3 regions of the Methylocaldum gracile genome follow, and region 3 is predicted to be linked to each of the others. Evidence: riboswitches for the same ligand, from Rfam matches in the RefSeq annotation. Region 3 holds a riboswitch; each other region holds the start of a gene.

Evidence for each region. Region 3 has a riboswitch for cyclic di-GMP ahead of ACWJJK_RS17110 (reprolysin-like metallopeptidase). Riboswitches for the same ligand answer to the same signal wherever they lie in the genome.
Region 1: linked by a shared signal. The riboswitch ahead of ACWJJK_RS02350 (hypothetical protein) and the one ahead of ACWJJK_RS17110 (reprolysin-like metallopeptidase) in region 3 are both predicted to bind cyclic di-GMP.
Region 2: linked by a shared signal. The riboswitch ahead of ACWJJK_RS09940 (hypothetical protein) and the one ahead of ACWJJK_RS17110 (reprolysin-like metallopeptidase) in region 3 are both predicted to bind cyclic di-GMP.

The regions. Positions count from the first base shown of each region.
Region 1 covers NZ_CM132196.1:533,954-543,656, reverse strand. Annotated here, with positions in the region: gene ccmI (c-type cytochrome biogenesis protein CcmI) at 1-972, shown strand, start outside; gene ACWJJK_RS02375 (beta/gamma crystallin domain-containing protein) at 1,265-1,717, opposite strand; gene ilvN (acetolactate synthase small subunit) at 2,084-2,392, opposite strand; gene ilvB (acetolactate synthase large subunit) at 2,396-4,063, opposite strand; gene ACWJJK_RS02360 (tetratricopeptide repeat protein) at 4,530-6,242, shown strand; gene ACWJJK_RS02355 (class I SAM-dependent methyltransferase) at 6,291-7,046, shown strand; cyclic di-GMP riboswitch class I at 7,753-7,831, shown strand; gene ACWJJK_RS02350 (hypothetical protein) at 7,914-8,750, shown strand; gene ACWJJK_RS02345 (VPLPA-CTERM sorting domain-containing protein) at 8,871-9,674, shown strand; gene ACWJJK_RS02340 (hypothetical protein) at 9,671-9,703, shown strand, end outside.
Region 2 covers NZ_CM132196.1:2,237,915-2,247,617, forward strand. Annotated here, with positions in the region: gene ACWJJK_RS09910 (TlpA family protein disulfide reductase) at 256-747, shown strand; gene ACWJJK_RS09915 (DUF4266 domain-containing protein) at 749-988, shown strand; gene ACWJJK_RS09920 (DUF3570 domain-containing protein) at 1,491-4,742, shown strand; gene ACWJJK_RS09925 (FAD:protein FMN transferase) at 5,026-5,979, shown strand; gene ACWJJK_RS09930 (VPLPA-CTERM sorting domain-containing protein) at 6,615-7,475, shown strand; gene ACWJJK_RS09935 (hypothetical protein) at 7,472-7,600, shown strand; cyclic di-GMP riboswitch class I at 7,862-7,947, shown strand; gene ACWJJK_RS09940 (hypothetical protein) at 8,060-8,968, shown strand; cyclic di-GMP riboswitch class I at 9,255-9,343, shown strand; gene ACWJJK_RS09945 (hypothetical protein) at 9,458-9,703, shown strand, end outside.
Region 3 covers NZ_CM132196.1:3,847,622-3,857,324, forward strand. Annotated here, with positions in the region: gene ACWJJK_RS17105 (M12 family metallo-peptidase) at 648-2,297, shown strand; cyclic di-GMP riboswitch class I at 3,525-3,612, shown strand; gene ACWJJK_RS17110 (reprolysin-like metallopeptidase) at 3,699-5,546, shown strand; gene ACWJJK_RS17115 (cistern family PEP-CTERM protein) at 5,694-6,410, opposite strand; gene ACWJJK_RS17120 (transposase) at 6,582-7,538, shown strand; gene ACWJJK_RS17125 ((2Fe-2S) ferredoxin domain-containing protein) at 7,858-8,235, shown strand; gene ACWJJK_RS17130 (septal ring lytic transglycosylase RlpA family protein) at 8,361-8,873, shown strand; gene rsfS (ribosome silencing factor) at 9,123-9,482, opposite strand; gene ACWJJK_RS17140 (S1 family peptidase) at 9,595-9,703, opposite strand, start outside.

The DNA of each region.
Region 1 (9,703 bases), 1.9 Mb from region 3:
GAGGCTGCCGAAGAGACGAAAGCTCAGTCGAGCACCCGCGGCCGCTCGGCCGTCCTGGCCACGCTCGCGATCGTTCCGGTACTGGCCTTGACGCTTTACCTCGCGCTGGGCCGCATCGACCTGATCGGCGCACGTGCGCCGAACGACATGGCCGATGTCCAGGACAGCATACGCCAGCTGGCGGAAAGGCTGGCCAAGCAGCCGAACGATCTGGAGGGCTGGGTATTGCTGGCCCGCTCGCTGCAAGCGACCGATCAGCCGGACAAGGCGGTAACGGCCTATGAATTCGCCCTCAAGCTCGCCCCCGAGGATCTGGACGTCAAGGCTTTGTATGCCCAGGCATTGGCCGAAACCCATCAGGGCAGCATGGCCGGCAAGCCGACCGAAATCGTCGACGAAATCCTGAAGAAGAATCCCGATCACCAAACCGCGCTCTGGATGGCGGGAATCGCCGCCGCCGAACGGAAGGACGCGGCCAAGACCGTGGAGTATTGGGAAAGACTGAAAAAGCAATTCGGGCCTGGCAGCGAAGAGGCCAAGCAGATTGAGGGATACATCGCCCAGGTCCAAGGACTCCCCGCCCAAACAACGCCGTCGGAACCCGCCGCCGCAAAGGGCGCGGGCAAACAGATCCGCGTTACGGTGACCCTGGCGGAAAATCTGAAAAGCCGGGTTGCGCCGGACGATGCCCTTTTCGTCTTCGCCCGTGCGGCCGAAGGCCCCCCCATGCCTTTGGCGGTCGTCCGCAAGCAGGCAAAAGACCTGCCGGTAAAAGTCGTGCTGGACGACTCCATGTCCATGATGCAGGGCATGACGCTCTCTACCGCCGACCGCATCGTGATCGGGGCGCGCATTTCGAAGAGCGGACAGCCGAAGGCCGAGGCCGGCGACCTGCAAGGCTTGAGTGAAGCCGTGGCGCCCGAGGATAACGGCAGCTACAAGATCGTCGTCGACCGGATCGTCGGCGAATAGACTGGGCGCTAACCTGCTCCCGGTTGCGACACCGCATCCAGTTCTGAACGGCGGATCATGGAGGATCTTGTGGAGCGGGCTTTAGCCCGCGATATCGAATGGCATTGAGTCGCGGGCTAAACCCAGCTCCCACTGTTGTAGGTCGGCAATCCCTTGCCGACGTAAGCCGTTGGCCGCCCGTCGGCGTCGGGAAAGGATTCCCGACCTACTTTGGGGCAGGTCGCAGAAATCGTAGTTGTAGGTCGGCAATCCTTTGCCGACAATGGGTCTCTTCAAACCGCACACCCCGGTCTCACCGCCGGCACTGGACCTTTAGCGAATTGATATTGCGGTGGAAATTCAGGTCGCCCAGATGGTGTTCCTTGGTTCCGGGCCCGAAACTGATCTTCAAATCCTGGGCACTCCCGATGTCCTTTTCTCCCAAAGCTTGAAGCTCTTTCTGGTGATAGATCGGTCCCTGGGGTGTATCCTCGAAATTTTCCTGCCGAAAGGCATAAATCTCCGCATCCGGACCAACAACCAGGCTTTCGATGCGATTGCTCCAGTCCTCGCCGCTCAGTGACTTGAGGTTGGACAGTTCGACGGGTCCTTTCAAGCGAACGTGGGAACCTTGGTAATCCGCCTTATCATAGAGATCCAGCCAGCATTCCTTCGCAGCTGCCGCCCAACTCGCGGACCACAACAAAACAGCCGCGAAAAGAAAAGATGTGAACCTGCCAAGCCTAGGAGCGAACTTGGTATACATGGCAAACTCCCTATATTTCGAAGGTTGGTCTGCAAACAGCCGCAACGGACCGTCGTTTGCGCCCTTCCTTGGCATGCAGCCCCGCAAACTTGGAGTCCTTCTGAATGTTACGAGTTCCTAAATCTTTGCCAAACCTCGGTCCGTCAACTTGGATCTGCGGCTCAGGTCCAGATTACGCTTGAGAACCCCGGTCGGCAAGATTCGATAATCAGTCACATCGTTCGCGGTGTGGGCATAAGACTGGCCGGAACTCCCGAACTAGAGAACGCCTGCCTGAAAGGTGGAGGTCGTAGGTCCGCAATCCTTTGCCGACAAACGGGATCGACGCGCAAGACGGTGGCTCACAAGCAGTCGCCACCAAACGCTTCAACGGAAGAATTCCTCCAACCGCTCGAACACTTCGTGATCCGCGCCATGACGCCGTACGCTCAGGACATCTTCCAGCTTTTCCAATTGCTTGACCATCTGCGCGAGGCGCGCGTCTTCATTGACCAGCAGCCAGATTCGGCTGGTCGCGCCGGCACCCACAGGCATGCAGAGGATGCCCTCGACATTGTAGGCGCGGCGCGAAAACAGGCCGACCACGTGGGACATGACGCCGGGATGGTTGACGACGTCGAGCTCCAGCACGGTCCGCGCCGACGTCCGTTGTTCGAATAAAGACTGTCCGTCCATGATTCAGCCTCCGATCATCTCTATGTTGGCAGCACCGGGCGGCACCATGGGCAATACCTGATCCTCGACGTCGATGCCGGCGTGGATCAGGCATGGGCCGCGAGTGGTCAGCGCTTGGTGCAGGACCTCCTTCGGGTTCTCCGCCGTATCGAGATCGACGGCGCGCAGGCCGAAGCCTTCGGCGATCCGGACGAAATCCGGCGCGGCACGAAACCGCGACGCATAGATGCGCTTGCCATAAAACAGCGTCTGCTGCTGGTGCACCAAACCGAGAGCGTTGTTGTTCATCAGCACCACCTTGATGTTGACGTCCTCCTCGGCGGCGGTTGCCAGCTCCTGCACGTTCATCAGAATGCTGCCGTCGCCGGAGAAACAGACCACGGCCGCGTCCGGCTCGGCGAGCGCCGCGCCGATCGCGGCCGGGAGGCCGAAGCCCATGGTGCCCAGGCCGCCCGAGGTCAGCCAGCGGCGCGGGCGGCGCAGAGGATAGCTTTGTGCCACCCACATCTGGTGCTGGCCGACGTCGGTTGCGACAATCGCCTCGTCGTCGAGGTTCTCGGCCACGGCGCGTATCAAGCCGTAATGGGTTCGCGGGTCGGCTATGCCGGGCGTGACGAGGGGAAACATCCGCTTCAATTCGGCGACGCGGGCCAGCCACGAGTCCCGGTCTTGCCCCCGCACTCTCGGCAGCAATTCTTGCAACACGGCCGCCGCGTCGCCCCGAATGCCGACGTGGGCCGTCTTGATCTTGTTCAGTTCGGCCGAATCGATGTCGATGTGAATGACCTTCGCGCGCGGACAGAACGCCGCGACCTTGCCCGTCGCCCGGTCGTCGAAACGGGCACCGACGGCGATCAGCAGATCGCATTCGTCCAGCGCCAGGTTAGTACAGCGCGCCCCATGCATGCCGAGCATGCCCAGCGACAGCGGATGGTCCACCGGCAATGCGCCCAACGCCATCAAAGTCATCACGGTCGGCAGCGACGATTTTTCGGCCAGGGCCGACGCCGTTTCCGACGCCCCCGCGTGCATGATGCCCCCGCCGAGGTACAGAATCGGCCGCTCCGCCGCCTCGATCAGATCCGCCGCCCGCTGGACGAGCGCGATATCGACCGGCGGAGCCGGGTCCGGCGCGCCGGGTTCGGGCCATGCGTTCACGTCGATCGACTCCGTCTGCACGTCTTTGGGAATATCGATCAACACCGGCCCCGGACGTCCCGAAGCCGCGATGCGGAAGGCGTTCGGCATCACCTCGAGCAGTTCCGCCGCCGAGTCCACCAGAAAATTGTGCTTGGTGATCGGAATCGTCAGGCCGTAGGTGTCGACCTCCTGAAAGGCGTCGGTGCCGATCATCCCGCGCGGCACCTGGCCGGTGATCGCCACCAGCGGGATCGAGTCGAGCTTGGCATCGGCGATAGCGGTCAGCAGATTGGTCGCTCCGGGTCCGGACGAGGCCATGCACACCGCGGGAACGCCGGTGACCCTCGCCATGCCTTGGGCAATGAAGCCCGCGCCCTGTTCGTGCCGGGCGAGGACGTGGCGGATTTGCGCGGATTTCGACAAGGCATCGTAGATCGGCAGATTCGCGCCGCCCGGAATGCCGGCAACGACGCGCACGCCCTGCCGCTCGAGGAGGCGAACGGTGAGTTGGGCGCCGGATAGTATCGTCATGGGGTTCTCCTTGGTAGAGCCGGAGTCCGGCGGAGGCCCCAAAAAAGAAACCCCCGTCGGCTTGCGCCGGCGGGGGTTGTTGAATCAGGTCGTTTACTTACTCATCTCCAACCCACGACGGCGCGCGCATCACCACTTGCACGACGACGACCACCACGAGGGCGACGATGCGACGAATGGCGAAGTGACGGAGATTCATGGATCGGATCGGGTACGAGTAAATATTCAGAGCGTGTCGAAAGGTTATTCTGGCTCAGCGAGGCCTTTTCGCGCAAGCCGTTGTTACAATTTCACTGCCACAATGTGACCGCTTCGGTATAACGGCAAACAAAAGTGAGCGGAAATCACCAAACCGGAACCCGAGAGTTTGGTTTTTACGCCTAAGCAATGAACGGTCGTTTTTACGATAATCGCGTTTCCCGTTCGACGGAACGCATTCAAGCCTAAGCTTAACGAGGAGGGGATCATGAAATTTTCCGATACCATCGGCATCGGCCTGCTGGCCTCGCTGCTGATCGGCACGCAACCGGCACTTGCCGCCGAAACGACGGGCCATGTTCACACCGAAGCGGGGCATTATCCCAAGGACACGGCTGCCGCCCAGGCTGTCTACGTCGATAGCGAACCGCCCCTGTGGGACAACCTCGGCACGCTGAGCTACAAGATCACCACGAGCAACACCCGCGCCCAGCAATATTTCGATCAGGGTTTGAGATTGGCCTATGCCTTCAACCATCTGGAGGCGCAACGGGCCTTCCGCATGGCGCAGAAACTCGATCCCCAGTGCGCCATGTGTTTCTGGGGCGAAGCCTTGGTGTTGGGACCGAATATCAATGCGCCGATGGAGCCTTCCGCGGTCGGCCCGGCCTGGGCCGCGATCGAGCGGGCGAAAGCCCTTGCCAAGCACGCGAGCCCCAAGGAGCAAGCCTTGATCGAGGCGCTCGCGAAACGCTACGACAAGAATCCGAAGACCGACCGGAAGCGCCTGGACCAAGCCTACGCCACGGCGATGGGCAAACTCGCCCAGCGTTTCCCCGAGGATGACGAGATCGCCGTGTTGTACGCGGAAAGCCTGATGGATCTCGCGCCCTGGGACTACTGGGCTGACCAAGGCCGCAAACCCAAGGGGCGCACGGCGGAAATCGTAGAGGTCCTGGAGCGGGTGCTGGCGAACAACCCCGACCATCCCGGCGCGATTCATTATTACATCCATATGATGGAGGCTTCCGACCGGCCCGAACGGGCGGAACCTTATGCGAAACGCCTCGCCGGTCTGATGCCGGGCGCGGGACATCTGGTCCACATGCCGGGACACCTTTACTACCGGCTGGGCCGCTATCGGGACGCTCTCGAAGCCAATCGCGCCGCCATCGAAGTCGACGAGGCATATTTGAAGGAGACCGGCGCAAAGGGCATCTACGCGCAAGGCTATTATCCGCACAACGTTCATTTCCTGATGGTTTCGGCGCAGATGGCGGGCGACGGCAAAACCGCTCTCGCGGCGGCGGAGAAACTCGCCGGCGTGCTGTCCGACGAGACGGTCCGTGCGGTGCCGTGGGTACAACCGGTCAAGGCCGCGCCATACTTCGCCCACGCCCAGTTCAGTCCGCCCGAAACGGTCCTGAAAATGGCCGATCCGGGCTCGGAGTTCCCGTACGTACAAGCCATGTGGCGCTATACCCGTGGCGTTGCGGCGGCGGCCAAGGGAGCGCCGCAGGACGCACGACTCGAACTCGACGCCTTGACCGGGATCGCCAAAACGGCGGATTTTTCCGGATTGACGGAAGCCGGCGTCCCGGCGGCGGACATCGTTCGGATTGCCCAGGACGTGCTTTCGGCGCGCATCGCCCAGGCCGAAGGCGATCTCGGAAACGCCGTCGCCGCCTTCGAGAGGGCGGCGGCGCTTCAGGAAAAGCTGACCTACATGGAACCGCCCTACTGGTACTACCCGGTACGCCGTTCGGTAGGCGCGCTGCGGTTTCTCCAGGGCGATCTGGCGGGGGCGGAGCGGGAGCTCGATATTTCGCTCCGAGAAGCGCCGAATGACGCCTGGGCGCTCTGGGCACTGACCGAGGTGTATCGAAAGCAGGGCAAGGACAGCGCCGCAGCGGATGCGGAACGGCGATTGACCAAAACCCGTGCCGATAATGGCGAACCCATCGGGATGGACCGGCTTTGACCGCCCCATGGGCTGGCGGAATTCCAGTCGAAAAAATGCTTCGAAACGATGATGCCGTTCTATGAGGAAGATCTCGCCTATGTTCATCACGTCGGCTTCCCCGATCTGGTGGATGGCGCCGGCGATGAGTTGCTGGCGCTGTTCCGCGCCGCGGGTCTCGATTCCGGCCTGATCATCGATCTGGGTTGCGGAAGCGGAACCTGGGCAAAGAAACTGCTGGAGCACGGATATTCGGTTTTGGGCGTCGATGTTTCCGCGCCGATGATCGAACTGGCCCGACGTACAGCGCCCGAAGCAGAGTTTCTGACCGCATCGCTGTACGATGTGGACTTCCGCCCTTGCGCCGCGGTCACGGCCCTGGGCGAAGCCCTGAACTATTGTGCCGACGGAGCGCCGTCGGAAGCGCGCCTTGACCGCTTGTTCCGGAACATCGCTTCCTGTCTGCCGAAAGGCGGCGTTTTCGCATTCGACATCCTTGTCCGCTCGGACGGCGAACCCATGCACTATCGCTCCTGGCGCAAAGGGCCGGATTGGGCGGTGTTGGTGGAAGTATCCGAACAGCCGCAAGAAAACCTGTTGATTCGGGACATTACCGTGTTCAGGAAAGGCGGCCACGGCTACCGCCGTTCCGAGGAGCGGCACCGGATCGGCGTTTTGGACGGCGCCCAAATCGAACGTCTTCTCGCCGGCGCCGGTTTCGAGGTGACCGTCTCACCCCATTACGGCCGCCATCCTCTGGCTCAACGACGCTTGGCATACATCGCCTACAAGAGATCGGATGAAGGACTGCGTCCTGAAGGATAGGCACGAGAACCGAAGAAACCAAGGTATCTTCAAGCACGCAGCGACCGTTTGTGCGGCCGGCAAATGATGCTGATTTGGCGGCCCAGACGAAGTCCAATAATCCATGGTCCGCTGAACGTAGTCCATGGATTACAAATATCGGGAAATATTCCCGCAAAAGCATGAATCACGCAGTTTGTCCCGAATATCCCTGGTGTATTTGTCGATTGCCATCGAATAATTACGTTGTATGCCTTAAGCCTTGCGGGATTTCACAGGACAGACGATTAATGTCAAATAAGACAACAGATTATGATGATGTCATGCGCATTGAATTGCGGCATTTAACCTGCTCCCCACATAATGCGGTATGTCGCGCATTGATATCCGCCATGGGCACCCGGATACCTACGCATTAACGATACATTTGTTAATGCACTGATACTCGCTGCCTCTTTCCCGTGACATGCCTGTAAATTGGCATGTGTTCCCAGGTAAATTACGCTTTGCTTCCACCGTTCCCCGGTATTTTCAAATTACAGCTTGTTAGTCTCGGAATACCCCTGCTCACTGGCACGGTATCTGCTTTAGCAGCTTGACTTGCCCGATAAGAACGCCAGTTTTCGAGCCTTATTGTCATTGTCATTTCGGCGGTTCTTATCAGCGACGACTGGCGGTTGGGCGCATGCCTGTCCGTTGGCCCAGGATGATATCGGTCTCAGGGACGAGACGCCTTCGCCACCTCCGCCGCGAGGCGGACTCGGAAAGCCGCGGGTCTTGGTATTCAAGACGGCCGGGCCGCCTCTCCTGTGAGAGTTATTCAAGGGCTATGGATTTCTCGAGCCTGCCGCACAACCTCTCGATGTTTCAAATCACAGGAAAAAATCCATGCAAAAATTTGGGGTCAAGAAAATGCAGATCCGACAGACCATTCTCGCAGCGGCTGCCCTGATCATGGCCAATTCGGCCGATGCCGGTGTGTTGCACGGGGGAACTTTTAGCGTTACCTATGACAACCCGAACAACCTGTTGGAAGGACTAACCATCGGTCCTGGCGGGCTAACCGAATATTATGTCGCGAACTTCTTTCCCAAGGCGGTGGCCGATACTTACTCGACCATTGCGGATATCATAACGGTGCCCACCAACACCTACCCCGCGCCGTCAACGCTCGAATACGTCGTCAATCCCGCCGATCTGACCGGCACCGGAATTCCAACGGGCGCCGGCGGCCGCGCCAACAAGCCCACCACGTTGACCTGGGACGCCAGTCAGGATGCTTTGGTCGACTCGTCCGCCTTTATCGCCAACGGCCAGATCGGGTTGAACGGTGTCGTGATGACCCGTGGCAGTTTCACGGGTACATTGACGTCCGGAGATTACACCTTCGAATACAACGCGAGTCGAAATGACGGCGTCAACAGCGGCTGGACCTTGTGGAACAACACGAGCTTCAGAACGTCCACTTACGATGCCCGCAACATCAGCGTTACCACCAATGGCGATGAATTGCTCATGACCGGGGAACTCTGGTGGTCACCCAATATGACCGCTTTCCTGTTCGGCGGCGACGGCTCGAACTCCGCCGGTAAAGCCGCTACCTTCACTCTGGTTTCGCCTGCCGTGGTTCCGGTGCCGGCAGCGGTCTGGCTGTTCGGCAGCGGCTTGTTAAGCCTGCTGGCCGGCGCCCGCCGAAAGTCGGTCCAGGCGGCTTTATCCGCTTGATCGCCGAATAGAGGCCGTCGACCCGGGCTGCCGAGCCGCCCGGGGAGCCGTCTATCGCGTTTATCCGGCCAATCGGCCGGATAAACGCTCCCACCTTCGACCTGTTACGGACTTATCCTCATGACTACACGCCACCGACTCTCGCGATTCGGCAAAACTCTTGCACCCTGTTTGACATTTCTAGCCGCATGGTTGGCATTCCTTCCGGCAACGGCGACCGCCGCCACCGTTTCCGGCGGCGCATTGATCATGAACCTGGACCGGGATGCGCTGGCCGCCGCCGTCTCCTTGGACGCGACCGATGCGCCTTCCATATATCTGGAGGAATTTTTCGATGCACAAGCCGCGGCGGTGCGCAACAACGCGCAAATTTTGGAAGATCATATAGTGCCGGGCGTCGGCGAAATCCCGGCCACGGGTCTCGAATTCGCCGTCAACGGCGCTACCGTCGACGTCCCGGTCGGCCGGAGAACCAAGCCGACCACGTTGACGTTCGATCCGGGCGATTTCGCGGGCAGCGTCACCGGCGCGATCGGTCTTGGCGGCGTCAGCCGTTTCCGGATCGATACCGGATCGCCGAGCAACCGCATCGTCTCCGGAGACTACACCCTGGAATTCGACGCGGCCAACATCGATGCCGAGACCGGACGCTCCGGCTGGACGCTCTATAACCATTATTCTTTCCGGTCGGAATCCTTCAACTTGTTCAACGTGGCGATGGGGCTCGACCCGAATTCGTTCACCCTGTCGGGCGAACTCGGGGTCGGGCCGGGATGGGAGCATTTTGGCGGCACCGTGGGCGCGATCGTCGGCGATTTCAGTTTTCAAACCACCGTGGTACCGGTTCCGGCCGCGGTGTGGCTGTTCGTATCGGGTCTCGCCGGATTCGGCCTGTTCGGCAGATCCCGGAGTTACCGCGCATGATACGGTCCGGTTTACGCAATCCACATCCG
Region 2 (9,703 bases), 1.6 Mb from region 3:
GGGGAAGCGTTCGAGTCGAGTGTGGGATTTGAAGCCTCTATCTGGGTCATATGCCTCATGGCCGAGGAGCGGCGGTCCGCTTCCGGGGCGGGCCGAGGACGAGCCCTGAGGTCGCGATGCAGGCTCTAGCGTACGTCCGGCGGCGGAGGCAAGTACGTGGCGCTGTCGGCGCCGCGATCTCGTAACCGATGGCACAGCCTGTGCTACCTAGGGCGGTGGTTAACAGCCTGTCACCTCGGATTTACATGCAGAACAATGAAAACATTTCTTCTATCGGCTCTTCTGCTGCTCGGCTGCAGCGCTTCGGTTTATGCCGTTCAAGAGGGATCGTCGGTACCCGGGTGCCCCGCGGCATTACCCGGCAATAACGAAAAACTGGACTTCGGGGCTTATAAAGGCAAAGTCGTGCTTGTCGACTTTTGGGCCACTTGGTGCCCGCCGTGCAAGAAATCCATGCCTTTTATTAACGGATTGCGCAACGAACGTCTGAAGGACGGATTCGAAGTCGTTGCCATCAACGTGGACGAAAACACCGAGGACGCTCTGCGATACCTCGAAGCCCACCCGGTGGATTACGTCACGGCGTTCGATGCCTCGGGCGAGTGTCCGCGCGTTTTCGAGGTGAAGGCCATGCCGTCGTCTTATCTTGTCGACAAACAGGGCAAGGTGCGCGCGATTCATCTCGGCTACCGCGACGAGGATCAGGACGCTATCCGCAAACAAGTAGACGCGCTCTTGGGGGAATGAGATGACATTCTTCCGAAAGCTTCGACTGGCGCGTTTGCGGCAGCCGATTCTGCTCTGCGCCCTCGTGATTTGCCAGGGCTGCACCAGCGTCGCGCCGTGGGAAAGGGGCACTCTGGCCAAGCCGGAGATGTCCATTACGCCCGATCCCAGCCTGACCGGCTTGCGCGACCACATTTTCTCCAGCAAGGAAGGCTCGCAAGGTGGACATGGCGGCACCGGGGGCGGCTGTGGCTGCAACTGATCCGCATTCATCGCCTCTCTGCCGATTTGCTCGCCGCGCCGCGTCGGCGGGTCAATGCTTCAGCGGAGAATGGGCTTTTCCACTCCGCCTTTCGCGTCGGCTTGGTTCAGGCGGCGTCCGGAAGGGATTCCCGACCTACTCACAGTACGTCCGCTGGCGACTCGATGTAGGTCGGCAATCCTTTGCCGACTTCTCGGCATGGGTTCCCAAACAGGAGTTTGGGAACCAGCGTAAGGGATTCCCGGCCTACGGCCCGGCGGCTCGACATAGTTCGGCAATCCCTTGCCGACGGCTCGCTTGGCGCGGTCGGTGTCGGGAAGGGATTCCCGACCTACGGCCCGGCGGCTCGACATGGTTCGGCAATCCCTTGCCGACGGCTCGCTTGGCGCGGTCGGCGTCGGGAAGGGGTTCCCGACCTACGGCCCGGCGGCTCGACGTAGGTCGGCAATCCCTTACCGACGACGATGTTAGCGCCGTCCTCGCGAAGAAGGGGGCGTGAGAAATGCCGGTCAAATCGGAAAAGCCCAAGGCGCTTCTCGCCTTGACGACCGCCGCCCTCGCCCTGCCGGGCATGGATGTCTCGGCCGCGGTTCCGGTCGCGCAAGCGCAAGGTAATGTCCACTTCGGTTATTACGAGGAAAGCGATGACCGAATGCAGGTCGAGGTTTCCCACGGCGATTTCATTGTTCCGGTTTCCGACCGGCTCGAATTCACCTTCAGCATCGACCGCGATACCTACAGCGGCGCCACGCCGGCGTTCAGCATCCCGGCGACCATGGCGGATCAGCCCAAGTACAAGCAAAACACTGACGGAACGCCGGCCAGCGATCCGACACCGGCCGATGTCGTTTCGGCGGCTTCCGGGGGCGTCACTGCCGGTGGGTTGACTGTTCTCGGCGGGCTCAATGCGTACAAAGCATTCTGGGACAGCAAGGATGCGTCTGAGGCGGACGCCAGCGCGGCGTTAGCACAGTGGAAAGCCGCCAATCCCGAACCTCCGTCTCCGCCGTCAACGCCGACGATCGACAATGTGACGATCGATTTCGAGAACATGACATTCGCGGCCTACTACGGCAAAGCCAACGCAGCGCCTGAGCCGGGCGGCAGCTGCGCCGGCATCGGTTCGGACGGCTGTTATTTCGAGGATGGGTTTGCGATCGGCACCGTGAACGACCCCACAGCCCCGAACGCCCACCTGCATCGGCTGGACGGAGACTTCAGCACCTTGCTCCAGTACCATCCCGATTCCGCCGGCATCTACGTGCGCGCCTTGGACGGTTCGGCCTTCAGCCTCGACTCTATGGAGTTTTACGCGCGGATCAAGTCAGGGAATCCGGGGACCGGCCCCAACGATGTCTGGGAAATCCTGGGGTTCAATACGGCCCTGAACCCGGACCTCGCCGCCGGCGACGGCACTAACTACGACGCGACCCGAGTGGCTTATCAGATCGTGGCCAACGGCTTCCAGGGCGCATTGACCCTGAACGAGGCGTTCGAAAACATCAACGCGTTCTGGATCCATTACAAGGGCTATCCGCAGACTCCCACGGACGGCAAGCGGTTCGATGTGCAACTCGATAACATCAATCTCTCTGGCGTTACCCTACCTAGCGAAAGAACCGAGGAACAGAAAGCATGGGACCAGAAGCTCGCAGCGGAGATCCAGAGACTCACCAAACTTGCCGTTATCTCACGATATCGCGCGGTTCTCGACAGCCTAGTGCCCAAAGGCACGAAACCGGTCCAGCGGTTCCAGACGCAACCGCGCGAAACGCGCACCATGCCGGTATTCGGCGCCAAATACTATTTCGACGAGGCCACGCTTGCCCTCTCCGGCGGCTATTCTCTCGAGCCGGATTTCAAATCGAGTTTCGGCTCGATCAATCTGAGCCACGAATTCAACCAGAAACATACTACGGTATCGGCGGGATACAGTCTGACCAGCAATGACATCAGCCGAGGCACCGTCCACTCAACTGACAGCGAACACTCGCATGACAACGATGATTCGCCCAATTACCCGGAGCTGCGCGAAGAGAGCGTTTTCCACGGCTTCAGTACCAGCATCGCGCAGGTGTTGGGCAAGAACACATTGTTTCAGGGCACGGCCAGCTACACCAACCAGAGCGGTTATCTCACCAACCCATATAAGTACGTTTACGTGCGCGGGGAAATTACGCCCGAGGAGTACTATGAGATTTCGCAGGCGAAAGCGGGCACAATCGACTGGAAATCCGTGACCAATCTCGAAGTCGTGGGGATCGAGCTGTTTCGGGAAAGACGGCCCGACGAGCGCAACCAGTGGGCCTTCTCCGGTCGATTGAACCGGCATATACCGGCGCTGGATGCGTCCCTGCATTTCGATTACCGGTACTACTTCGACGATTGGGGCATCGATTCTCACACCTTCGAGCTGAAGTGGTATCAGCCACTGCCCTTCGGCATCATGGCTGCGCCGAGCATCCGCTATTATTCGCAGTCGCAAGCCGACTTCTTCGCTCCATATTTCCTTGCGCCCAGAGCCGACGGCTATTATTCGAGCGATTTTCGCCTGTCCGGCTTCGGCGCCCTGAGCGGCGGCATCACGTTCAGCAAGCAGTTCACCAAGGGCATTCGGCTGGAAGCGGGCTTCGAATATTACAGCCATGCCGGCGATCTGAAGCTGGGCGGGGGCGGCGCGGGCGATTATGCCGATTTCAACTATTTCCTGGCTCACGCCGGGCTTAACGTCAATCTGTCGGCGCCCGGCTCATTCTCGGGCGGCCACCACGAACACGGCTCGCACCATTACGGGCATAACATGCCCGCCGGCATTATGTTCGGCCATATGATGGACCAGGCCGACAGCTTGATGGCGGGGTATCGCTACATGTACAGCAATCAGGCGGGGGATATGCTGCACGGCACCAGCAGGGTCGGCAGTCAAACGCTGATCGGCAGCGCCTGCGGCAACTCGGGATGTCTCTCCCGGCCGAAAGACATGACCATGCACATGCACATGCTGGACATCATGTATGCGCCGACCGACTGGCTGAACCTGATGCTGATGCCCCAGCTCGTCGACATGGAGATGGAGTCGAAGCCGTTGCCGGGGGCTCCGGAAGACGACGAGCACGGCGGCGGGCACAGCAGCGACGGATTCGGCGATACCTTGATGGTGGCATTGATCAAGCTGTTCGACGTGTCCGGGCACCGCCTCAATCTGGGACTGGGGGTCAGCGCGCCCACGGGCGATGTCGACATGACCGTGGATGGCGGGGCTACGGAGGACGGTGAATTACAGGATTACAGTATGCAACTCGGCAGCGGCACCTGGGATTTCAAACCCAGCCTGACCTATACCGGACAGGCGGACAAGTGGTTCTGGGGCGCGCAGGTGAGCGGCACCAAGCGGCTCGAAGGCAGAAACAAGTCGGGTTATGCCCTGGGCGACGTATTTCAGACCACCGCCTGGGGCGGCTACAGCCTGACGAACTGGCTGTCGGCTTCGGTGCGCGGCGTTTACACCGTTCAAGGTTCTATCCGTGGCGAATTCAACCGCGAGCATTCGACCACCGCGCCGGTGGACTTCCCGTCCAACTACGGCGGACGCTATTGGGATGTGGGGCTGGGTCTCAATCTTTCAGTACCCAGCGGCGATTTCGCCGGCCACAATCTCAGCGTCGAGTGGTTGCAACCGGTGTCGGACGATGTCAACGGTTATCAGCTGGAGCGTACCGGGACACTGGCCGTTACCTGGAATTATGCGTTTTGATGGGCCGGGTTGGTTTCGGGATCGATTTACGGCCTGTGGGAGCGGATTTTAGCCCGCGATAGTTCGTAGGTCGGCAATCCGTTGCCGACAAACCCCTGTGCCAAGCTGGGGCGTCGGGAAAGGATTCCCGACCTACTACTCTGTGTATAGCAACTATGTGGGCTCGGCACACTGGTTCCCAAACTCCGGTTTTATGGTTCCCAAGCAAGAGCTTGGGAACCAGCAGTAGTAGCGTATAGGATGTGCTGACGAAGGAAGCGCATTACTTAGCAACCCTTCCGGAATGGCCTTGAATTCGAACGACCTGAAATATTTTCGCTTTGCCTTCAAGGCAATGGGTACGCCATGCGAAATCCAGCTTTTTGCCGAGACTCGTGCAGAGGCAAGACGGATTTCGGAGCTGGCCATTGCCGATGTGCGCCGCCTGGAGGCGCGCTATTCGCGCTATCGCAACGACAGCCTGCTGTCCGCCATCAACAGGGTCGCCGCCGAGGGTGGCCAGGTTGCGGTGGATGACGAAACGGCGGGTTTGCTGAATTATGCGGCGACCTGTTACGAACAGAGCGACGGGCTTTTCGACATCACCTCCGGCATTTTGCGGCGTGCCTGGCGCTTCGAACAAGGCAAACTGCCGGACGACGCGCAAGTGCGCGGTCTGCTCGAGCAGGTCGGCTGGCACAAGCTGAGGTGGGAACCGCCGGTGCTCGAATTTCCGGTAGCCGGCATGGAGCTCGATTTCGGTGGCATCGTCAAGGAGTATGCCGTCGACAGGGCCGCGGCGCTGTGCCGGGACGCGGGCGTTCGACACGGCGTGATCAATCTGGGCGGCGACATCAAGTTGATCGGCTCGCGGGCGGATGGTAGTCCGTGGCGAGTCGGAATTTCTCACCCGCGCCAAAAAGGCTCGATGATCAAGACCCTGGCGTTGCGCGAAGGCGCGGTCGCGAGCAGCGGGGACTACGAACGCTGCATCGTCGTGGACGGTATCCGATACGGTCATGTGCTGAATCCCAAAAGCGGCTGGCCGGTACGCCATCTCGCCGCCGTCAGCGTGGTGGGGGACTTCTGCGTGGTCGCCGGCAGCGCTTCGACCATCGCCATGCTCAAGGAGGAAAACGGTCCGGCCTGGCTGGACGCCATGGGCTTGCCGCATCTCTGGATCGACGTCGAGGGCAACGTGGGCGGCTCTCTGGCGGAATCGGCAGCTTATTCCAAATCGCGTTCAATCCGGAATTGATTTTCGTAGGGTGGGTGAGGCCGCAAGGCCGTAACCCACCGAGCGGCCTCGGACCTGTCCTGAGCCAAGTCGAAGGGTCGGTGGGTTACGCTGAGCCGAGGGGCTATCCCACCATCGATGGGTTTCGCTTCGCTCTACCCATCCTACGATGAATGTTCATTCGCATGCCGAATGGAATTATTCGTGGGTCGGCAATCCTTTGCCGACTTCGCTTGGCTGTCAACCCGTTACGTCGGGAAAGGATTCCCGACGTAACGAGGCCGCATCATTGCAATCGGCTCCCCCCTCGCCCGACTTCCTCCTCATGCGCGATATGCCGCTGAATGCTGGGGCATATACCTCATTTCCCGGATTCCGGCCTATTTGTAAAGCCTTGGAAGCACCGTAGTGCCTCGATTTGGACACTGGCACGACACTTGTTAAGTATCGGTTGCGCTTAGCTTGCACTTCTTACTCCATTCGGCATGCGAATGAACGTTGCGTAGGGTAGGTTACGGCCACCCTTCGAAAATCAATTCCGGATTGGAAGGGATTTGGAATTACACCGTTTTGCGGCGCGAACGGCTGAAGCGAAGGGGTATGAGCAATGCGGGTTAACGGCGTGGTATCTCAACTTCCAACTTGCAGGGATTCATATGAAACAAACCAGATTGGCCAGGGCGATCGCAATGGCGGTTGCCGGCTCGGCCCTTTCTTTAGGGGTTGTTGCCGAGGCATCGGCACACACGATGTACAACACCTACAACGCCGGAACGCCCGCTACCGATGGGGGAACCGACGGCTGGGTCTATGGCGGTATAAACAATCCGACCTATCCGACGGTATCGCCGGGTTGGGTCGGAACCGCTAGCCCGACGACGCTGCCGTTCGGTTACACCGGTTCTTCGGCGTTGAACTGGGCGGCCGAACTCCATAACGCGGGTGATTCGCTGGAAATTTCCAGGGCAGATGCGCAAGCGAGATATGGCGTTGCAGCGGATATCGATACTGCCAGGGGCGCCTGGCTCGACGCGGGAGCAACCCCTCAGGGCTGGTCGCACACCACCGATATCGGGTTGTTGATGTCGCACAGCGATGCTTATGTCACGCTGAATCTCTCCGCCGTCAATTCGGAAATTGCCAACTTCGGGATTACGGTATTTACCGGTATGGACACCGGTACCGGCTATGAGAACCATCAGGCATGGAATAGCCCGATTCAAGGCTTAGATTTCACCGCGAGCGATCCGTTCGGCACCACCGGCGTAACTTATTTGACCCACGATTCAACCGTCGACGGGGTCAACGGTCTGACCTTCCTGGCGGAGGCCGGTCAGATTTATTCCATTTATCTGGGCGGTAGCGGCGGAGCCAATTGGAATCAAAACAAGGATCTTTACGTCTTGAACATCACGTCTTCTCCGGTTCCGATACCGGCCGCCATTTGGCTGTTCGGCAGTGCTTTGGCCGGGATGGGATTCGTCGGGCGGCACAGACACAAGGCCGTCGCCGCATGATGCGGGACAAGGCGGTCGAGCTTGCCTTCGAGGCTGGGCGCACCATGTGGCATGCGCCGGTGTCGGCGATATCCGGCCGTTTCATCGCCTCGGCCTCAGCCGATCGCCGCTTTGAAACGGTGTAGTGAAAGAGCTGGCTGACCCTCCGGATGATTTGGGTCGCCACATGCTGGAATACCCGCACTACAAACATGGGATATCCCGCAGCTTCCGTTAGGTTCGTCATAGAAATAGCGCTATATCAACGGTTTACCTCAGGCGCGCTTATTGCTCTTGGGGTATCGGCCGGTTCGACCGAATTCCGGTTCGAACGCGCTTTGTGCTACGGAAAACCCGAAAACCATTGCCGGGGAAGGGGAGCGTAGACCGTAGCAGGGCGGAGTCCCTTTTGCACCTGCCACTCCCGCCGCGAGGCGGGTTCGGAAAGCCACGGGTCTTGTGAATTTGATCCCAAGACGGCCGGGCCGCCTCCCTCGGTGATGGGGAGATCGGAGCGCCTTCCGCTTTTGACGGGAGCGCTGCGGACATCGCTGCCTATGTGAAAACAAAGACCAACTCCATAGAACAGCACGAGGTAATTTCCTATGTCCAAAAACAAAAACAAACTGACCAAAGCGGTGGCCATGGCCCTCGCCGGTACCGTCTTGTCCGTAGGCGCCGTTTCCGGCGCCCAGGCGCATACGATGTACAACACCTTCACCACCACTGAGCTGTCCGCCACCGACGGCTGGAACTATGGGGGTATAGGCAATCCGACCTATCCGACGGTATCGCCGGGTTGGGTCGGAACCGCCAGTGCCACCACGCTGCCTTTCGGCTATGCCGGTACGTCTCATCTGAACTGGGCGGCCGAGCTTCACTCGGCGGGCAACACGCTCGAAATCTCGAAAGCAGATGCAGTAACGCGTTACGGCTTCGCCGCGGAAATCGATACCGGCGCCGGGGCCTGGCAGGACGCAGGCGTCAATGGCAGCGGAGTTCCGACAGCCAACGGGCCGACCGGCTGGAGACATCAGACCGATATTGGCTTGATCAAGGCCGAAGAAACTATGTGGGTAACACTGAATCCCGTGGTGGTTACGGGAACCGGCTACGACATTCAGAACTTTGGCATCACCGTCTTCACCGGCATGGACTCCGGTACTGGCAGTTACTCTCATCACGGCTCCTGGAACTGCCCCGGATGCACACCCGCGAAACCTTACGAAGCCGATAACCCGTTCGGCACCGTAGGACTGAGCTACTTGACTCACGATGGCACCGTCGACGGTGTAGACGGTTTGACCTTTCTGGCCCTGGCCGGTCAGGTTTATTCCATCTACCTGGGCGGCGCCGGCGTGGGGAACTGGAGTCAGAACATCGCGGAGTACAGCTTGAATATCAGCACCGCACCGGTTCCGGTCCCCGCGGCGGTTTGGCTGTTCGGCAGCGCCCTCGCGAGTTTGGTCACGCTGGGACAGCGCCGCAAGAACGTCATGGCCGTTCCCGCCTGAAACAAGACCTCGACGTATGTACACGCCTTCCTTTCCGCGCTCTAAGCGGGGAACTTTTGTGTGGAATCACCCATGAGACTGCGTGATTTGCCACGTCGGTGGCGTTTGCATGCGATTTATCTGTTTGATTAGCAATGATTATTTAGTGGCATATTTATTGTTTCAGCAAAGGCCGGGTCCGCCGCTTAGGGGGCTCGTAAAAAGACGCGATACACACGGATTCGCAAGGAATCGGCTGGCAGGGATCGCCCGAGGGATCTTTGTCGGGATGGACCGCCGTTAGGTCTGTCCGAATCGCCACACCCGCCGCGAGGCGGGGCCGGAAAGCTTCGGGTCTCGATGCTATGGAGTATTCGAGACGGCCGAGCCGCCTCCTAGTGTGATGGGGAGGACCGCGGCGCAGCTCCATTGGGTACGGTGAAGCGCCGCGGACATCACTGTTAACGAGCTTTTGGACGACCACTAACAGTGACGAGGACGAATCATAGTATGAAAACCACGGCAACAATACTGGCCCTCGCGGGAATGCTCGGGGGAACATTGGTCGCTGCGCCCGAGGCTCACGCGCACGCCACGTTCAACATCGCCGGTTACGGCGACGGCACCGGCGGCAGCATCAACGGCGCCGACGGAATGCCGGGCACCGACGCGAGCGGCGTTTGGACCAACGGCGGTGTCGGCTATACCGGGAGTTTGCCCGTCATGTGGTATGCGGGCATGCACAGCGCGGCGGCG
Region 3 (9,703 bases):
TTGCCCGTTTCTTAAGAGCGACATACGAAGCCCGAAAATATCGGCCAATGTCTCGCATTTGTTTACTTATTAAATGCTTATGAATATGGCCCAAATAATGCCTGAAGCCGAAGCGTGCCGAACAAGGGTTACACAAGAAAATCGTTAGGGACGATAAACACAATCGAGGCACCACGGATAACAAGCCAATGCCGTGCGCTATTGGGGGCTCTGGCGATCGTCAGGCTACGTGACCATAACCACTACCGTAAGCCGTGTAGTCATGAAGAAAAAGAATCGAATCTTCTATTCGCCACTGATTTCAACCGAAACCTCGATGCCCCCGCCGATCATTCCGCCAAAAGCGGTTCGACCTGAGAGCAGCGAAAGGTAGCAACGCGAAGCCAAGGTTCGACGGCAGTCATCCCGCGCAGGCGGGATTGTCAATCGAACCTTAAACGGCAAAACCTAGCGGAATAACTCCCTGCCTCAGGATTCCGGTCGATTTCATTCCACAAAAGACCGCTCTGTAGCAGCAGGCTTCCCGACGCGGCCTGATTCGTGACGCCCTGAAAAGGGACACCGGGACTGACTTCCTGAGAATTAGAGGAGGAGATTTCGAGAAACCGCTCGCATCTCCTTTCCATTACTAAGAGGAGCTAAAAAAAATGAAGAAGCACTTGGTCTTGAGTCCGTTATACCTGTCTCTGGCCTTCTCGGGGGTAAGCCATACGGCCGTCGCCGAACGAAAATTGCCTGAAGACTTATTTCAGGACGTTTGGAACGCCATACCGGACACCTATCTGCCTCCTCAAGCCAAAAAAGGCAGACATCGTTCGGTCCGGCCTAATTTCGACAGACTCAAAGCAGATGCCATAAATCTGAATATTTTCAATGACACGCTTCTGGTCGCCGAGAAAGACCGTATCGTCGACAATGTTCAGGGGCATTCCGCCTGGGTTGGTCATCTGCAGGGCGAACCCGACAGCGAAGTCATTCTGGCTGTGATCGGAAAAGCCATGTCCGGAACCATCAAGCGGGGGAATGGTGAAATCTACGAGATCCTTGCCAACGATGATGATACTCATACCGTCCGGCAGGTGGACCCGAGAAAGATTCTGCCTCACAAGCACCCGATTCCCGATGTTGAAATGGACCCAGATCTAGCCAACGCGCCGGCCAGTTCGGAAGCCGAGACGGCCGCCAATGAGCCGCCGATAGCCGCAGCCACGATCACCGATACGATCGTGGACCTGATGGTCGTCTATACGCCGAAGGCACGCGCCAATGCCGGCGGCACCTCGGGCATTCAAGCCAAGATCGTGAAAGCCGTCGAGGCCGCCAATCAAGCCTATATCAACAGCAAAGTTCATATGAAGCTCAACCTGGTGCGCATGGCTGAGGTCAACTACACGGAAAGCGGCGATATGGCCCGCACGCTTAATGATCTTCGCGGCACAACGGACGGCAAGATGGACGTCGTACATTCCTGGCGCAATCAATACGGTGCTGATCAAGTGACCCTGGTTTCCGCCGACGCAAATTACTGCGGTATCGCCTATCAAATGACGCGGCTGAGTAGCTCCTTTGCACCTTATGCGTTCGCTGTCGTGCATGACGACTCAAGAGCGTACTGTCTCGCCGCGCAAACTCTGGCGCACGAACTGGGCCATAACCAGGGCAACGCGCATGACCGCGCCAACTCCAGCTATGCCGGCATTTATTCCTACTCTTATGGGCATCGTCTGTGCCAAAGCGGCGGTTTCCGGACGGTTATGTCTTACGCCTGCACCGGGGCAACGCGCATTTCGAATTTCGCCAATCCTAGCGTTTACTACAACGGCAAACCCACAGGAATCGATCCGAACATAAATCCCTCAAAGGCCGCGGCGACCGCCTGGTCGATGGAGAAAGCCCGAGCCACGGTTGCCGCGTGGCGTGCCAGTAAAGTGGCCGCTTCCGCTCCGGCGACTCCAAGCAGGCTGGCAGCTTTCTCTCAATCCGACGATGGAATCAATCTTCGCTGGATGGATAACTCGGATAACGAGGAGGGATTCAAAGTGGAGCGCTCCCGCGATGGAGTCAACTGGGAAGAGGTAGCGTTACTCGGCTCCGACATCACCAGTTTCTCAGACACAGGACTCAACCCGAACAGCGAGTACTCGTATCGCGTATCGGCCTATAACGGCATAGCCGAGTCCAGCCCCAGTGAAGTCGTGACAACGGCAACAGCGTCGGTTGTCAATGGCGTTACGGGAAGGACCGACAACGACGCCGATAATGAGCGTCGGCGATATCGCTTTGGTCGCCGCATTTGATCGAATGTCGAATATCGTAGCCTTACGCTTTATCTGATCTTGATCGAGTAGCACCGGCTGGAATCTGCCACTGAGGCAAAAATTCGTTATCTAAGTACATTCAGGGAAGTCTTGCGGCATAGGCAACCTGCAGGACAACCCCGCCAATCTGTCGAGATTCCGCAAATATTTACGGAATGTACTTAGGGCATTTTCATACCTACTGTACGGGCACTCGCGAGTAGGTCGGGAATCCCTTCCAATCGCAAACGGTCGCTTTAGTCGCGACCCTTCCAATCGCAAACGGCGTCTTCGGGAAGGGCGTGGCCGGCGCTCCCGGCCAGGCCGTTTGCGATTGGAAGGGTCATCCCAGCGCTCCTGGGATGACCGTTTGCGATTGGAGCGCCGAAGCCCCCCTTCCCGACACCATGTCCCGGCCGAGCGTCTTCGTCGGAAGGGTCGCGGCTAAAGCGACCGTTTGCGATTGGGAAGGGATTGCCGACCTACGAATGCTTGAATCCATTCACCCTAGCCGAAGGCGCCAACGACTTCGGCCAAGCCTGTTTTGTCGGACGAGCGAGATAAAAACGCTCTAAGCCCGAACTATCATACGTATCCATCAAAGGGTGCCCGTATGACAGTTCGGGTGAATCGAGTCAGGACTGCAAACCGCTCCGCTCTTAGCCATTCCAAGACGATCTTCCTAGTGTCGCCAGCCGGAATAATCGGACAAATCGCCGCTGGATAACGCGTTTTTCTCGTTTTTCCTGGAAATGGACAGTGACACATGCCACATGGCTGTTGCCGAATGGAGACATGTTTTGCCCGGCCACTCCATGGAACCGGTCATTTTCTGACTCAAGTCCTGCTCTGCATACAAGAGATTCAAGGATTCGCCAGGCCGATCATCAACGAACATCGGATTGGCATACGGCGTGCTAAACCGCCATGGCACCGGATAACGTTTGACGTGTCAGCCACTCCGGTGTCATAGCAACGCTACAAACTCAAAAGAAGCTGCGATTCGCTTAACCTGTGCCCAAGGGGGGGTACGGGCAGCAATGCATCGTTTATCCGAAGGTGAGGAGCCACCCGGCGAACGATTACGGCCACTGATAAAAAACAACAATCAATGCCTACATGAAACAATCTACAACACTTTTTTGCCGACTCAATCACACAAATTCCCTAGATTTAGACCAATCTTATTTCTACAGAAAAATCGAGCCGCTGACCTAATGCCGCTTGATCTGAAAAAGGCAAAACCATCGAAAGGTGGTGGCGCAAAGTTACCGGTCTACGGGAGCCAGGCTCCTATGACAGCGGGATTGCCAGCTCAAGCCAAAGGTTGCTTTGGTTTGTCTCATCCCCGCGGGTTCCCAGAGACCATCGCCGTCAACTCGACTCTTAGGGGACCACAACGTGAGCAACAAGACTCAGCATTCTAAGTTCACCGCTGCGCGCCGCAAAAATATCCTCGGACTGGCTGGCGTATTTGCAGCCTTAACGTCTACTGTGGGTGTCGTCCATGCGGCGCCGCCGCAGCGCTTATTCAGCGACACGAATCTGACCCTGCCCACGCAGGCCAAGGCGCAGATCAAAGCCATCAAGGGCCGCAGCCGGGGCGTAGCCATCGACTTCAACGCGGTGAAGGCCGATACGCTCACCCTCGAACTGCTCAACGACACCACGGTTACCGCCATCCGCGATCGTATCGAAGACATCGACGGCCGTTTGTCCTGGGTCGGTCATATCGAAGGGCAAGAAGGCAGCAGCGAGGTGATCCTCGCCGTTCGGGGGCAGGCGATGTTCGGAACCGTCGTGATGGACGACGGCAGAATGTTCGAGATCGCCTACGCCGGCAATAAAACGCATGCCGTCCGCCAGATCGATCCCAACAAGACCGCTCCGCATTCGGAACCCCTCGCGCCGGATATTAATGCCGCCGGTGAATTGGCCGGTACAACGACATCCTCGACTAGCCCGTCCACCGCAGCCGCCAGCACCGGCCAAGTCATCGATCTGCTGGTGGTCTACACGCCTCAGGCCCGCGTGAATGCTGGCGGCGTCTCGGGCATAGAAGCCAAGATTATTAACGCCGTTACCAAGGCCAATCAGGCCTACCTGAACAGTCAGGTGGACATGCAGTTGAACTTGGTAAAAATGGCCGAAGTCAGCTATACCGAGACGGGCAACATGTCGACCAGCTTGTCGGATGTCACCGGCACCAGCGATGGCAAAATGGATGAGGTACACTCCTTACGCAACCAGTACGGCGCCGATCAGGTGGCGCTTATAACCGCTGAAAGCAACTACTGCGGCATCGCCTACGTGATGAATAGCCTGGGTTCCTGGTTCGCTCCGTATGCGTTCGCCGTCGTGCATGACGATTCCAAATACAACTGCCTCGGCAACGATACCCTGGCGCATGAATTGGGCCACAATCAGGGCAACATGCACGACCCGGACAATTCCGCCTACGCCGGCGTGTACCCCTACTCTTATGGTTACCGGATCTGCGGCGTGTTCCACGATGTCATGTCCTACAGTTGCAGTTCGCCACGAATCTCGCACTTTTCTAATCCTAACGTTTATTACAATGGCCAGCCGACCGGGGTGGCGAACTACCAGGACACCGCCCGTTCCATGAATGGCACCAGCGCCACCGTCGCCAGTTTCCGGTCCTCGACCACGACCACCACGACGCCCACGGTTCCGACTGCCCCCACAAGTTTGGCGGCGACTACTCAATCATCCAGCAGTATCGCCTTGACGTGGACGGATAAGTCTAGCGACGAAACCGGATTCAAGGTGCAGCGCTCGCTGGATGGCGTCAATTGGAGCGAAGTCGCTTCGCTCGGCAGCAACGTCACGAGTTTCACCAATACTGGCCTCAGCGCCAGCACCACTTATTCTTACCGTGTCTACGCCTACAACAGCGTCGGCAACTCCGCCTTCTCCAATACCGCCTCGGCGACCACCTCGGCTAACAGCGTCGACACAACTCCGCCCACGGTTAAAATCACCAGCCCCTCCAATGGCGTGAAGGTCGGTAACTCGACAAAAATTACCGGCACTGGCAGCGATAACGTCAAATTGCAGGGGCTGAAGCTGGCCATCGACGGCGCCGTGCGAGCTTCAACCAGCGGCGGCTCGATCTCCTATAACTGGAACACCCGCAGCATCGCGAAGGGCACGCACACGATCACGCTGACTGGCACCGATGCGGCGGGTAACACCAATCAAACGTCGATTCAGATTTACAAATGAAAAGGAATTGCAGGATTGCCTAGGGGTTGACAGAAAAGGTTTCTGCCAAAAAAACGGATATTCTTCAGCAAACCTCAAAGAAAAAGCCGTCCCAATGGGACGGCTTTTTAGTTTGCCTGATCAGAAGTCTTTGTGATCTTTTCAGAGCTATGCCTTTTTTCTTCTCCAATTCCTAAAGCCTAGACCAAGCAGACCGGCTCCCAAGAGTGATAAGATGCTCGGCTCTGGAACGGTTATATCGGGCGGTGGAGGAGGAGGCGTAGTTGGAACCGATATGTCACCGAGCACTTTGTCAGAACCTTGTCCATTTGAACCAACCTCCTGAAAACGTGCGTAGCAGCTTGTGCTCGCATAGCAGTCATCCAAAGTGTTGATAAATGCGCTAGTGATGCCAGCTCCATCCAAAATAGGATCTGTGATGAAATCAAGCGAGACTTGCGCAGTTAAGCCTTCGGTAAGCCCGCCATTCGGATTTCCACCCGAGAAATTACTGTTCAACGCGATAGCGATATCGACTTGGTTATACGGATTTAAGGTCACATTGAATAACAGATTAGGGAAATAGCCCGATAGATCTTCATAAGTTCCCGCTACAACACTCACACCCGTTGGCAGGTCGAAGCCGAATCCCATAAGTGTCGAACCTATGTTTGTGGGGGTAAGATTCGCTATATCCAATAACAAATTGAACTCACCAGGAGGCGGAGCAATGTCGGTGAACGTAAAGCCCACGCTCGCTTTCGATCCGGTATTTTCAGTGCTGCCGTATTGACTGTCGTAATTCAAGGTAAACGCCGGCGTAGCACTAGCATCAACTCCCCCTATAAGAAGGAGCCCGCCAAATAAAATTTTTAGAATTTTCATAGTCATTTCTCGTTGTAGTATCTCTCCACAAAACGTCGACTGCATCAAGTGTGCCACCCCAAAGAGACCAACGAGTATATATGCGGGGATCTGATGTCAGAGCTGGGGTCAGGCTTTTATTATTTGGTTTGCATGCTATTGTTACCGTAGTTTTCGATAAGGCTTAGCTTCATGGCCAGAAAACCCCGCATCCACATCCCCGGCGCTGTCTATCACGTCATGCTCCGCGGCAATGCCGGACAGCCTATCTTTTTTCACGATGAGGACAGAGACGTTTTCGAGGAATTGGTTGGCGAGGGCGTCTCCCGTTTCGGTCACCGTATTCACGCCTACTGCTGGATGCCGAACCATGTCCACTTGGCGGTTCAAATTGGCGATGTGTCGCTTTCAAAAACCATGCAACACCTGGCTTTTCGTTATACGCGGTGGATCAACAAGCGCGAAAACCGGATCGGCCATCTGTTCCAGGGCCGATTCAAGGCGATCCTGATCGATGCCGATGCTTATCTGCTCGAACTTGTTCGCTATATCCATCTCAATCCAGTCCGGGCAAATTTAGTCCACGATCCTGCCGAGTATCATTGGAGCGGACATCGAGCTTACCTCGACCTAGATCGCGTTAGCTGGCTTACGACAGAGTGGATCTATTCCCAGTTGGCTCAAGATGTGGCGACAGCACGGGAGCGTTACGCACGTTTCATCGCGGGAGGATTGGACGAGGGTCATCGGGAAGATTTCCATAGAGGCACGGTGGAGGGGCGCATACTCGGGGATGAATATTTCGCCGAGAATGCGCTAAGGCAGTCCGATAAGGCATCACGAGCACAAATTAAACTTGAATCGATCATTAGCGTAGTCTGTGCGGCTCGCAAGATGGATTTGGATCAAATCAGCGGTGCAGACCGTGGCCGAGCGGGCGCCGCGGCTCGTGCGCTGATCGCGTACTTAGCATTGGAACTCGGCGCTGCCACCTTGACTGAGGTCGGCAACTTCCTCAACCGCGATATATCGACCTTGAGCACGGCGGTCAGTCGCTTACGGGAGCGCATAAAGCAAGAATCCGAATTGGCAGCGGAAGCCAAACGATTGATGAATCTTTTGGCCATTAACAAAATTAACAAAGCCTGACCCTTCATATTTTGCCGGTTCGCAGGCCATTTAAATTTTCATCCCACGCTTCTGGCGTTACGCACTGCTCTTAATATGTAAAAATTCTTGACACACTCAGAATGAAAATTGAAGCCAACAGGCTCTTAACGTCAAATGAATCAGTGGTTTTTGACAAAATTGTGAATTAAAACAAAGCTATAAGGCCGTAAATTTTGTTGACAATTACACTCGGAAAAACGCGCACACAGGCAAGGTATCCGCAACACGGACTGGATGCGTGATATAAATCAATAGCCGCGGCGGCTTTTTTTCGCGATCTCTTTAAGCCAAAAAACGAATGACTGAAAGCGACATCGATAAAAACTTGCGTACTATCGCTCAAGTCCTAGCGATCTCCGCAACCAAGCGACACATATTTCTCTGCTGTGATCAGACCAAGCCAAAGTGTTGCCGCAAAGAAGAGGGGCTTGAATCCTGGGAATATTTAAAGCGCCGACTGGATGAGTTAAAGCTGACCGGCTCGGCCGGAATCCAGCGTACCAAGGCCAATTGTCTGCGGGTGTGCCGTCATGGGCCGATTGCAGTTGTCTATCCGGAGGGCGTTTGGTACCACTCCTGTACGCCAGAAGTTCTCGAGCGAATCATTCAAGAACATCTCATCGGCGGAAAGCCGGTAACCGAGTATGCGTTTGCCATGCGGCAAGCTGAAGACTAAATTCTATTAGGCTGGCGGCGCCGATGAGTGTCAATGCCTACGATGTCAGACCGGCTACGCAGTAATCAGCCTATGCCGGTAGCCATGCGATATCGAGAACTTCTATAGCATATAGAGACGTGGACTTGAAAATTAGAACTATAACAATGAGACAAATTGGAATGACGGCATCAAAGATCGGATGGTTTTTGCTGGGAGCCATGCTTTTGCCGGGGTGCGCCACACAATCGGATTATCGGCCTTTCAAATCCGAGAAAAATATTGCGACCACCGAGCGACACCCCCGAAAACAGAGCTATAACCAACCGTATCGGGTAAAAGGAAAAACGTATTACCCGTTGAAAAGCGCCAGAGGCTATAAAGCCAAAGGAGTGGCATCCTGGTATGGATGGGAATCTGGGCATCGGACAGCTATGGGATCACGCTTCAACCCCAACGCACTAACCGCCGCGCATCGCACACTTCCCTTGCCTTCACGGGTGCGAGTGACCAATCTAACAAACAAACGATCAGTGGAGGTGGTCGTCAATGATCGTGGACCATTCATCACGAGTAGACTAATCGATCTGTCCCATGCCGCCGCCAAAGCACTTGGCATAAAAGGAACGGCTCGGGTAGAGGTGATGGCGCTTGATTAGATCCTCTTTCTCAACGCTTCGAAAGCTTGCGATCGACATCTTCGAAAAAACGTCGTCCTAGTGATCTCAAACGGTCACTGTCCCCTTTCGCCGCACAATGCACAAACGGCAATGCACCCGAACCGTATCAAAACGGGTCTGAAAATCGAGCCCAGAACGAGGTAAACCGGTAATCCCACTGATTTCCCCCTCGTCATCTGCTTACTTCATGACATCTCTCAACAGGCGAAACGACCACATCGAAGTCGTTCAATGCGCCGCACTGGCCACTGCATAAAGCGGCGAATAATCAGCCTGCCAGAATTTCTCGAGCTGATAAAACTCTCGCGTTTGAGGCTTCATCACATGGACGATCACATCCCCCAGGTCCACCAAGACCCACTCGCCACCACCCTGCCCTTCGACGCCGAGCGGCTGGACCTCGTTATTTTTCGCCTCGTCAATCACGTGCTCAGCCAGTGATTTCACGTGCCGTTCCGAAGTACCGCTAGCGATTACCATAAAATCTGCAATGCCGGTTTTTTTCCGAACGTCTATTACTTTAATGTCCTTACCCTTGCCATCATCTAAAGCCAGCAATACAACCTGCAACAATTGATCTGTAGTCATGTGTCTATGCAAAAGGATTTTCTCCCAATTGAATTATCGTCATTTGTCATTCTCTAGGACCGGAAAATGCCGCGAAAATCTCCCTTGAACGCGCCCCACGACCTTAGAGTCTCTACCGTTTTATGCCATTCTCGTTCAATAAGCTCACGGCGTAGCGAATCGGGATTGCATAGCTAATTCCACTCGGCCGCTCAAGAAGATTCTCTTTCGTCTCCTGGACA